Regions from separate parts of the Kineococcus halophytocola genome, predicted to be linked through region 1. Evidence: riboswitches for the same ligand, from Rfam matches in the RefSeq annotation. Region 1 holds a riboswitch; the other holds the start of a gene.
The links. A riboswitch is a leader RNA that binds a small molecule or an ion and turns the genes downstream of it on or off. The one in region 1 is predicted to bind thiamine pyrophosphate.
Positions count from the first base shown of each region.

Region 2: another riboswitch for thiamine pyrophosphate. It lies ahead of AB2L27_RS09055 (ECF transporter S component); the one in region 1 lies ahead of thiM (hydroxyethylthiazole kinase).

Region 1 is NZ_JBGFTU010000011.1:117,485-121,525, reverse strand. It holds gene AB2L27_RS11440 (ABC transporter substrate-binding protein) at 1-117, shown strand, start outside; gene AB2L27_RS11435 (ABC transporter permease) at 114-920, shown strand; gene AB2L27_RS11430 (DUF4383 domain-containing protein) at 949-1,404, opposite strand; TPP riboswitch at 1,453-1,553, shown strand; gene thiM (hydroxyethylthiazole kinase) at 1,546-2,385, shown strand; gene thiE (thiamine phosphate synthase) at 2,382-3,008, shown strand; gene thiD (bifunctional hydroxymethylpyrimidine kinase/phosphomethylpyrimidine kinase) at 3,005-3,820, shown strand; gene AB2L27_RS11410 (TenA family protein) at 3,817-4,041, shown strand, end outside.
Region 2 is NZ_JBGFTU010000008.1:174,377-178,417, reverse strand. It holds gene AB2L27_RS09060 (ATP-binding cassette domain-containing protein) at 1-963, opposite strand, end outside; gene AB2L27_RS09055 (ECF transporter S component) at 972-1,574, opposite strand; TPP riboswitch at 1,626-1,730, opposite strand; gene AB2L27_RS09050 (hypothetical protein) at 1,780-1,920, shown strand; gene AB2L27_RS09045 (DUF4235 domain-containing protein) at 1,936-2,238, shown strand; gene AB2L27_RS09040 (CsbD family protein) at 2,322-2,495, shown strand; gene AB2L27_RS09035 (SDR family oxidoreductase) at 2,499-3,476, opposite strand; gene AB2L27_RS09030 (serine hydrolase domain-containing protein) at 3,562-4,041, opposite strand, start outside.

The DNA of each region.
Region 1 (4,041 bases):
GGCGTCCACGGGCAGCTGGTGCGCGAGGACCTGGTCCTGCGCGCCATCCGGTCCAGCGGCGGTTTCGACGCCTTCGGGTCCGCCGGTCCCGTGCGCACCGAGGTCGTGCTGCCGTGAGCACCCGGCACTCCCGGGACCGGCCGCGCCCCCGCGCGGTGCCGGCCGCCGCCGCGCGCGGGCCCGCACCGCTGGCGCGCCCGGCGGCCGTGCTCGCCGCCGTCCTCGCGTGGTGGCTGGTGTGCGACGTCCTCGCCCGCGACAACGCCGTGCTCGGCCGGATGGGCCCCGGGCCGACCGCCGTGGCGGTGTGGGACCTGCTCCAGGAGCGGTCCACCGCCGTGAACGCCGCGGCCAGCCTGCGGCGCCTGCTGACCGGCCTGGCGCTGGCCGCCGTCGCCGGCGTCCCCCTGGGCCTGCTCCTGGGCTCGCGCCGCCTGCTCGAGCACGCCACCGCCCCGATCGTCGCGGTGCTCCGCACGACCTCACCGCTCGCCTGGGCCCCGCTGGCCATCGTCCTGCTCGGCGTCGGCGACGCCCCGGTCGCCGCCCTCGTCGCCCTCGCCGCGATCTGGCCGATGACCCTCACCACGGCCCACGCGGTCCGCGGCCTGGACCCGGCCGCCCTGCAGGTCGTCCGCTCGCTCGGCGCTAGCCGGGTCGAGGTGCTCGGCACGGTCGTGGTGCCCGCCCTGCGCCCGCACGTGCTCGCCGCCCTGCGCCTGGCGCTGGGGATCGGCTGGGTCGTCCTGGTGCCCGCGGAGATGCTCGGCGTCGACTCCGGCCTCGGGTACGCCGTCCTGAACGCCCGGGACCAGCTCGACTACCCGCGACTGGCCGCCACCATCGTGCTCATCGGCGCGACCGGTTTCCTCCTCGACCGGCTCCTGCAGCCGCCGACCCGCACCGGCGGGGGTCGCTGACCGTCCCGGGAACCGGACCGGAGCGGGGTCAGCCCAGCTCGGCGGTGGTCCGGCGCCGCCCGGCCTTCACCGGCACGAGGGCGATGACGATCCCGGCCACCGCGAGCACGCCGTGCGCCGTGGTGATCGGCCAGGCCAGGTTCAGCGGGGTGTCCCCGGAACCGTTGCTGGAGGCGCCCCAGGTGAACAGCCCGGCGAACGCGAGGAACACGAGGATCCCGTACCCGCGGGCGCGGCGGCGCCCCGTGCGGGCCAGGATCCCCAGCACCCCCAGGAGGAGGTGCACGGCGCTGGAGGCCGGGTTCACCGACATCCCGATCACCTGCTGCTCCTCCGTGCCGCCGGTCCAGTCGGTGAGACCGGAGACGGCGAACCCCGCCACGGCGAAGACCACGAGCACGATCCCGAGGAGGAGGGACAGGTGCTGACCCGCCGTCGTGCGCGGGTGCACCGACAGGTCCGATCCCGACAGGTTCAGGCTCATGTCGAGGCGCTACCCCGCGGGGCCGGCCGCAAACCGCCGTGTAGCGTTCAGCGCGACACGGGGTGCTGCGCGCGGATCGCGCAGCTGAGATCACACCCGTCGCACCTGATTCAGGTAATGCTGACGAAGGGATGTCGCGGCATGCCCGCCGTTTCCACGACCGTTTCCACGACCGGTTCCACGCCGGTGTCCGCCCAGGACGTCGCCCGCGCCCGTGAGGCCGTCGCCCACGGGGCGCCGCTGGTGCAGTGCCTCACCAACTCGGTGGTCCAGACGATCACCGCCAACGCCCTCCTCGCCGTCGGGGCCGCCCCCGCGATGGTCGACAACGTCCACGAGTCGGCCGAGTTCGCCGCCGTCGCCTCCGCGGTCCTCGTCAACGTCGGGACCCTCGACGAGACGAAGGCGCGGGCGATGGCGCTGGCGGCGGCGTCGGCCCGCGAGCACGGGCGGCCCTGGGTCCTGGACCCGGTGGCCGTGGGCGGGCTGGAGTTCCGCACCCGGGTGGCCCGGGACCTGCTCACCCACGCCCCGACCGTGGTGCGCGGCAACGCCTCGGAGGTCCTCGGCCTGGCCGGGGCGGGCGCCGGCGGCCGTGGCGTGGACAGCACCGACGGGGCCGAGGACGCGCTCGAGGCCGCCCGCGGCCTCAGCGCCCGCACCGGCGGGGTCGTCGCCGTCTCCGGGCCCGTCGACGTCCTCGTCCACGGCGAGCGGACGGTCCGCGTCTCCGGCGGGCACGCCCTGCTGACCCGCACGACGGGGGCCGGGTGCTCCCTCGGGGCGCTCGTGGCCGCCTACGCCGCCGCCGAGCCCGACCCGCTGGTGGCCGCCGCCGCCGCGCACCTGCACGTCGCGGTCGCGGCCGAACGCGCCGCGGCGCGGGCCGGCCGGCCGGGGTCGTTCGCCACCGCGTGGATCGACGAGCTCGACGCCGTCGGCCCGCAGGACCTGCGCGACGGCGCCGGGCGCCTGGCGTGAGGGCCCCCTTCCGGCCCACCCTCTACCTCGTCACCGACACCGCCCAGTGCGGTGACCGCGGCGTCCCGGCCGTCGTCCGCGCAGCCGTCGCCGGTGGCGTCGACGCCGTCCAGGTCCGGGCCAAGGAGGGCACCGACCGCGAGCGCCTGGCCCTCGTCGTCGCCGTGCGGGAGGCGTTGCGCGGCACGGGCGTCCCGCTGCTGGTGAACGACGCCGTGGACGTCGCGCTCGTCGCCGGGGCCGACGGCGTGCACCTGGGGCAGGGCGACCTGCCGGCTGAGCAGGTGCGCCGGATCGCCCCGGACCTGCTCCTGGGGCTGTCGGTCTCCACGCCGGAGCAGGCCGCGGCGGTGGACCCGGCGGTCGTGGACCACCTCGGGGTGGGGCCGGTGCGGGAGACCACGACGAAGCCGGACGCGGCCGCGGCCCTCGGCGCGGCCGGGGTGGCGGCGGTCGTCGCGGCGGCCCCGGTGCCGTGCGTGGCGATCGGCGGGATCCACCCGGACAACCTGGACTCCTTGCGCGGCACCGGGATCACCGGGTTCTGCGTCGTGTCGGAGATCTGCGGGGCGGGCGACCCGGAGCGGGCGGCGCGGGACCTGCGGGCGCAGTGGGAGCGGTGAGCGCGCCGGTCGCGCTGACGATCGCGGGCAGCGACTCCGGGGGCGGGGCCGGGATCCAGGCCGACCTCAAGACGTTCGCGGCGCACGGGGTGTTCGGGACGAGCGTGCTGACGGCGCTGACGGCGCAGAACACCCGCGGGGTCCACGGGGTGCACGTGGTCCCCGCCGCGTTCGTCACCGCCCAGCTCGACGCCGTGCTGGCCGACATCGCGGTGCACGCCACGAAGATCGGGATGCTCGCCGGGGCGCCGGTCGTGGCCGCCGTCGCCGCGGCCGTGCGCCGCGGGGGGCTGGGGCCCGTCGTGCTGGACCCGGTGATGGTCGCCACCAGCGGGGACCGGCTGCTGGACGCCGAGGCCGTCGCGGCCGTGCGCGAGGACCTGCTGCCGGCCGCCGACCTCGTCACGCCCAACGTCCCGGAGGCGGCCGTCCTGCTCGGCGCCGCGCCCGCGACCGACCTCGACGGCGCGCGGGCGCAGGCCCGGGAGCTGTTCTCCCGCACGGGAACCGCGGTGCTGCTCAAGGGCGGGCACCTCACCGGTCCGCAGAGCGTGGACGTCCTCGTCGGCCCGGACGGGGAGACGCTGCTGCGCCGCCCGCGCGTCGACACCACGGCCACCCACGGCACGGGCTGCACGCTGTCCGCGGCCCTGGCCGCCCGGGCCGCGCTGCACCCCGGGGCCGGCTGGGCCGAGCTGGCCGGCCCGGCCCGGGACTACCTGCAGTCGGCCCTGCTCGCCGGCCGGTCCCTCGGGATCGGGTCCGGGCACGGACCCCTCGACCACGCCTTCGCCCTGCGGGAGCCCTCGTGACGACCACCCCGTCCTCCACCGCCGCCGCGTCCTTCACCGCCACCGCGTGGGAGCGGACCGCCGCCGTGCGCGGGGCCGTGGAACGCTGCGCGTTCCTGGCCGAGCTGGCCGACGGCACCCTCGCCCCGGCCGTCTTCCGGCACTACCTGGAGCAGGACGCCCTGTACCTGCAGGGCTACGCGCGGGCGCTGGCGCTGCTGGCCGCCCGGGCCCCGGACGCG
Region 2 (4,041 bases), on a different contig from region 1:
GGCCAGCAGGGACAGCAGGCTGGACTTGCCCGCTCCGCTGCCGCCGGTGACGGGGGTGAGCGCACCGGCCGTGAGGGTGAGGTCCACCCCGGCCAGGACGGTGGCCGGGGGGCGGGGCCGCAGGCCGCGGCGGGTGCGGACGAGCCCCAGTCCCCGCCCGCGCAGCACCTCCCCGTCCCCGGTGCCCGGGGTCGGTGCGGGGGCCAGTGCGGGGGTCAGCAGGCCGGCGGGGACCTCCAGCGGTGCCGGGGCCGGGACCCCCGGCCACCACAGGTCGCCGGTCCCGGCCGGGGCGGGGCGGGACTGGCGCACCGGGGCGTCGTGCACGACCCCGCCGTGGGCGCCGAGGACGACGACGCGGTCGACGTGCGGGGCCCAGCCGGCGACGTCGTGGTCGACGACGAGCAGGCCGCGCGCGTCCCCGGCCGCGTCCAGGACGGCCGAGCGCACGACGGCGGCCGTGGCGGCGTCGAGCATGGAGGTGGGTTCGTCCAGCAGCAGGACGGCCGGGTCGGCGGCCAGCGTCCCGGCGAGGGCGAGCCGCTGCCGCTCACCCCCCGACAGCGTGCGCACCTCCCGGTCGCGGCCGGCGGTGTACCGCGCGGCGGCGTGCGCGCGGGCCACCTGCCGCCAGGTGCGCGGCCGGTCCAGGCCGGCGTTCTCCGGGCCGAAGGCCGTGTCCCGGCCCGCCGTGGGGGCCACCAGGGCGTCCAGCGGGTCCTGCACCAGGAGCCCGACCTCGCCCGGCACCGCGGGCCGGCCGTCGAGGCGGACGTCCCCCTCGGCCTCCACGTCCTCCTCCAGCAGCCCGGCCAGGGCCCGCAGCACGGTCGACTTGCCCGCGCCGCTGGGGCCGGCGAGCAGGACCCGCTCACCGGCCGCGACGTCGAGGTCGACGTCGCGGACCAGGGTGCGCCCGCCCGCGGTGGTGACGGTCAGCCCGCGCAGGGCGAGGTGGGGCACGGCGCCGCTCAGCCGCGCTGCTCGCGCCCGGCGGGGAACGCCGAGAGCGCGCCGGTGCGGGCGAGCGCCCGGACGAGGGCCCAGCCGCCCAGACCCGCCACGAGGGCCCCGGAGACGGCGAAGCACGCCACGTACAGGACCTGGAAGCCGAGCGCCCAGGCCCCGGCGTAGTAGGCGAACAGCTCGTACACCCCCTCCAGGACGGCCGCCAGGACCCCGCCGAGCACGGCGACCCCGGGGCCCCGGCGCCGCCAGGCGAACAGCGCCACGGCGAGTTCGACCCCGATCCCCTGGATGGCCCCGGAGACCAGGACGCCGGTGGACCAGTGGCTGCCCATGAGCGCTTCGACCGAGGCGGCCGTCATCTCCGCGAGCAGGGCGGCCCCGGGCCGGCGGACGACGAGCGCGGCGACGACGGCGGGCAGCAGCCACACCCCGGACAGGATGCTCTGCACGAACGGGACCGCGGCGAACAGCGGGCTCAGGGCCGTGTAGAGGATGCCCCAGCCCCAGAACACGACGCCGAAGGCGACGCCGAGGACGGCGGCGGTGAGCAGGTCGACGGTGCGCCAGCGGTGGGCGGCGCGCGAACGGCTGAGCGTGGTGCTCATCGAGGTTCCTCCTGGTCCCAGGAGGGGGACGCGCGACCACGGTGGCCACGCGTCGAGGACGTCCCGACTCCCTACGCCGGTCTGAACCGGATCAGGTTCGAGGGTCTGCGGAAACCCGCACTCTCAGCGCCCCACGGCGCTCCCCTGTCGTTGTGCAGCGAGGGTACCCCGGCGGGTCGGCGGGACGGGAGGGGAGGATGGCCCGGTGCTGCGGATGATGCGGGGACCGGACGGTGGGCCGTCGCGGGCGGTGAAGCTCATGACGCTGGTGGTCGTGCTGGCGGTCCTGGCCGGCAGCGCCGCCGCGCTGACACCGGTCCTGGGCTGGCTCCTGGGTCTGCTGTAGGGCAGGGTTCCGGGCATGAGCTCGATCGTCTGGAAGTTCGCCGGCCCCGGGGCCGGCCTCCTCGCGACCGCGGTCGCGAGGCGCCTCACGAAGAAGGTCTGGGTCTCGGTGACGAAGTCGCCGCCGCCGGACAACCCGGAGGACCCCGACGTGGCGTGGAAGGAGGCGGTCCTGTGGGCGCTGGCCTCCGGCGCCGTCATCGGCATCACGCGGCTGCTCGTCGAGCGGCAGGCCGCGGTCTGGTACCGCAACAGCTTCGGTGAACTGCCGCCCGGGCTGGGCCCGGGCGAGGACGGGGCGGTCGAGAAGTACTCCTGAGGCGTCGTCTCCGGGTGCGGTCCCCCCGCAGCGGTGCTGCGATGGGACCGCACCGGAAACGCCGGTCGAACGGGAGGATCGCCATGAGCGCCACGGACAAGATCAAGAACGCCGCCCAGGACGTCGCGGGCCGCGCCAAGGAGGCCACCGGCGGGGCCAAGGGCGACGACGAGCTGCGCGCCGAGGGTCAGAAGGACCAGGCCTCGGCCGACCTCAAGCAGCGCGGTGAGCACATCAAGGACGCGTTCAAGGGCTGATCCTCAGCCGAACCGCTCTACCAGCCGGTCCTGCCGGGCGTCGACGTCGGGGTCGACGACCTGCAGGTCCGGGTGGGCGTCGTAGTGGGCCACGATCTCCCGCGCCCCCTGCGCGAAACTCGTCGTGGCCGCGAAACCGGGGACGAACCGCTTGAGCGTGGTGTTGTCGAAGACCACCGAGTGGGCCTTGTCCCCGAGCAGCCCCGGCCCGCGGTCGGGGGCCTCGCGGGCGATCACGTCGCTGGGGACGTGCACGATCCGGGGGTCGCTCACCCCGGCCGCGCTCGCCAGCCGCCGGGCGATGCCGTCCCACGTCAGCACCTCGTCGGAGGTGATGTGCACGGCCTCCCCCGTCACGGCGGGTTCGCCCAGCAGCGGGACGAAACCCCGCGCGAAGTCGGTGTGGTGGGTGAGCACCCACGTGGAGGTCCCGTCCCCGTGCACGACGACGGGTTCACCGCGCCGCATCCGGTCGATCGCCGTCCAGCCGTCGTCGAGGGGGACCATCGTGCGGTCGTAGGTGTGGCTGGGTCGCACGATCACCGCCGGGAACCCGTTCTCCCGCCGTTCCCGGACCAGCAGGTCCTCGCAGGCGATCTTGTCGCGCGAGTACCGCCAGAACGGGTTGCGCAGCGGCGTGGACTCGGTGATGGGCAGGCGTTCCACCGGTTTGGCGTAGGCGCTGGCGCTGGAGATGAACACGAACTGCCCCGTGCAGCCGCGGAACTGCTCCACGTCCGCGGTGACGTGCTCGGGGGTGAAGGCGACGAAGTCGACGACGACGTCGAAGGTCTCGTCCCCCACCGCGTCCCGCACGGCGGCGGGGTCGCGGCCGTCGGCCGTCAGGGTCTTCACCCCTTCCGGCAGCGGGCGACGACCGGAGCCGCGGTTGAGGACGGTCAGGTCGATCCCGCGCCGGACCGCGAGGTCGGCACAGGCGGAGCTGATGGTTCCGGTGCCACCGATGAACAGGACGCGCACGTTTCCTCCCGTCGTTCCCCCGACGGCCCCGTCGGGGGTGCCCTCACCCTAGACGCCGTTTCCGGCACCGACACCCGCCGGGACCTCAGGACCGCCCGTCGCAGACGGCGGCCTCGACCGCCGCGTTGACGTCCGACAGGTCCTCCAGCGTGCGGGGCAACGCGCTCACCGCGACGACGACGGACCGGCCCTCGGAGGTGACGAGGTTGCGCGTCTCGTAGCCCTGGATGTCACCCCCGTGACCCCACGCCTCGACCCCGCAGCTCAGGGTGCGGTGCGCCAGACCCAGCCCGTAGCTCCAGCCCGGCTCGGGTTCGAACTCGTCGGCGGGGACGGTCTTCAGCAGTTCCTCCCGCTGCGCCGGGGCCAGGAGGTCCGAACCCGCGGCGCCGTCCGCGCCGAGGACGGCGGCCTGGAACCGGGCCAGGTCCGAGGGGGTGGACACGAGCTGCCCCGCGGCCCAGCCCAGCGAGGGGTCGGTCTCGGTGACGTCGGTCCACGGCGCGTCCTCACCCGCGGCGAGGTAACCCCGGGGGTGCTCACCGCGGATCTCCTGCTCCCCCAC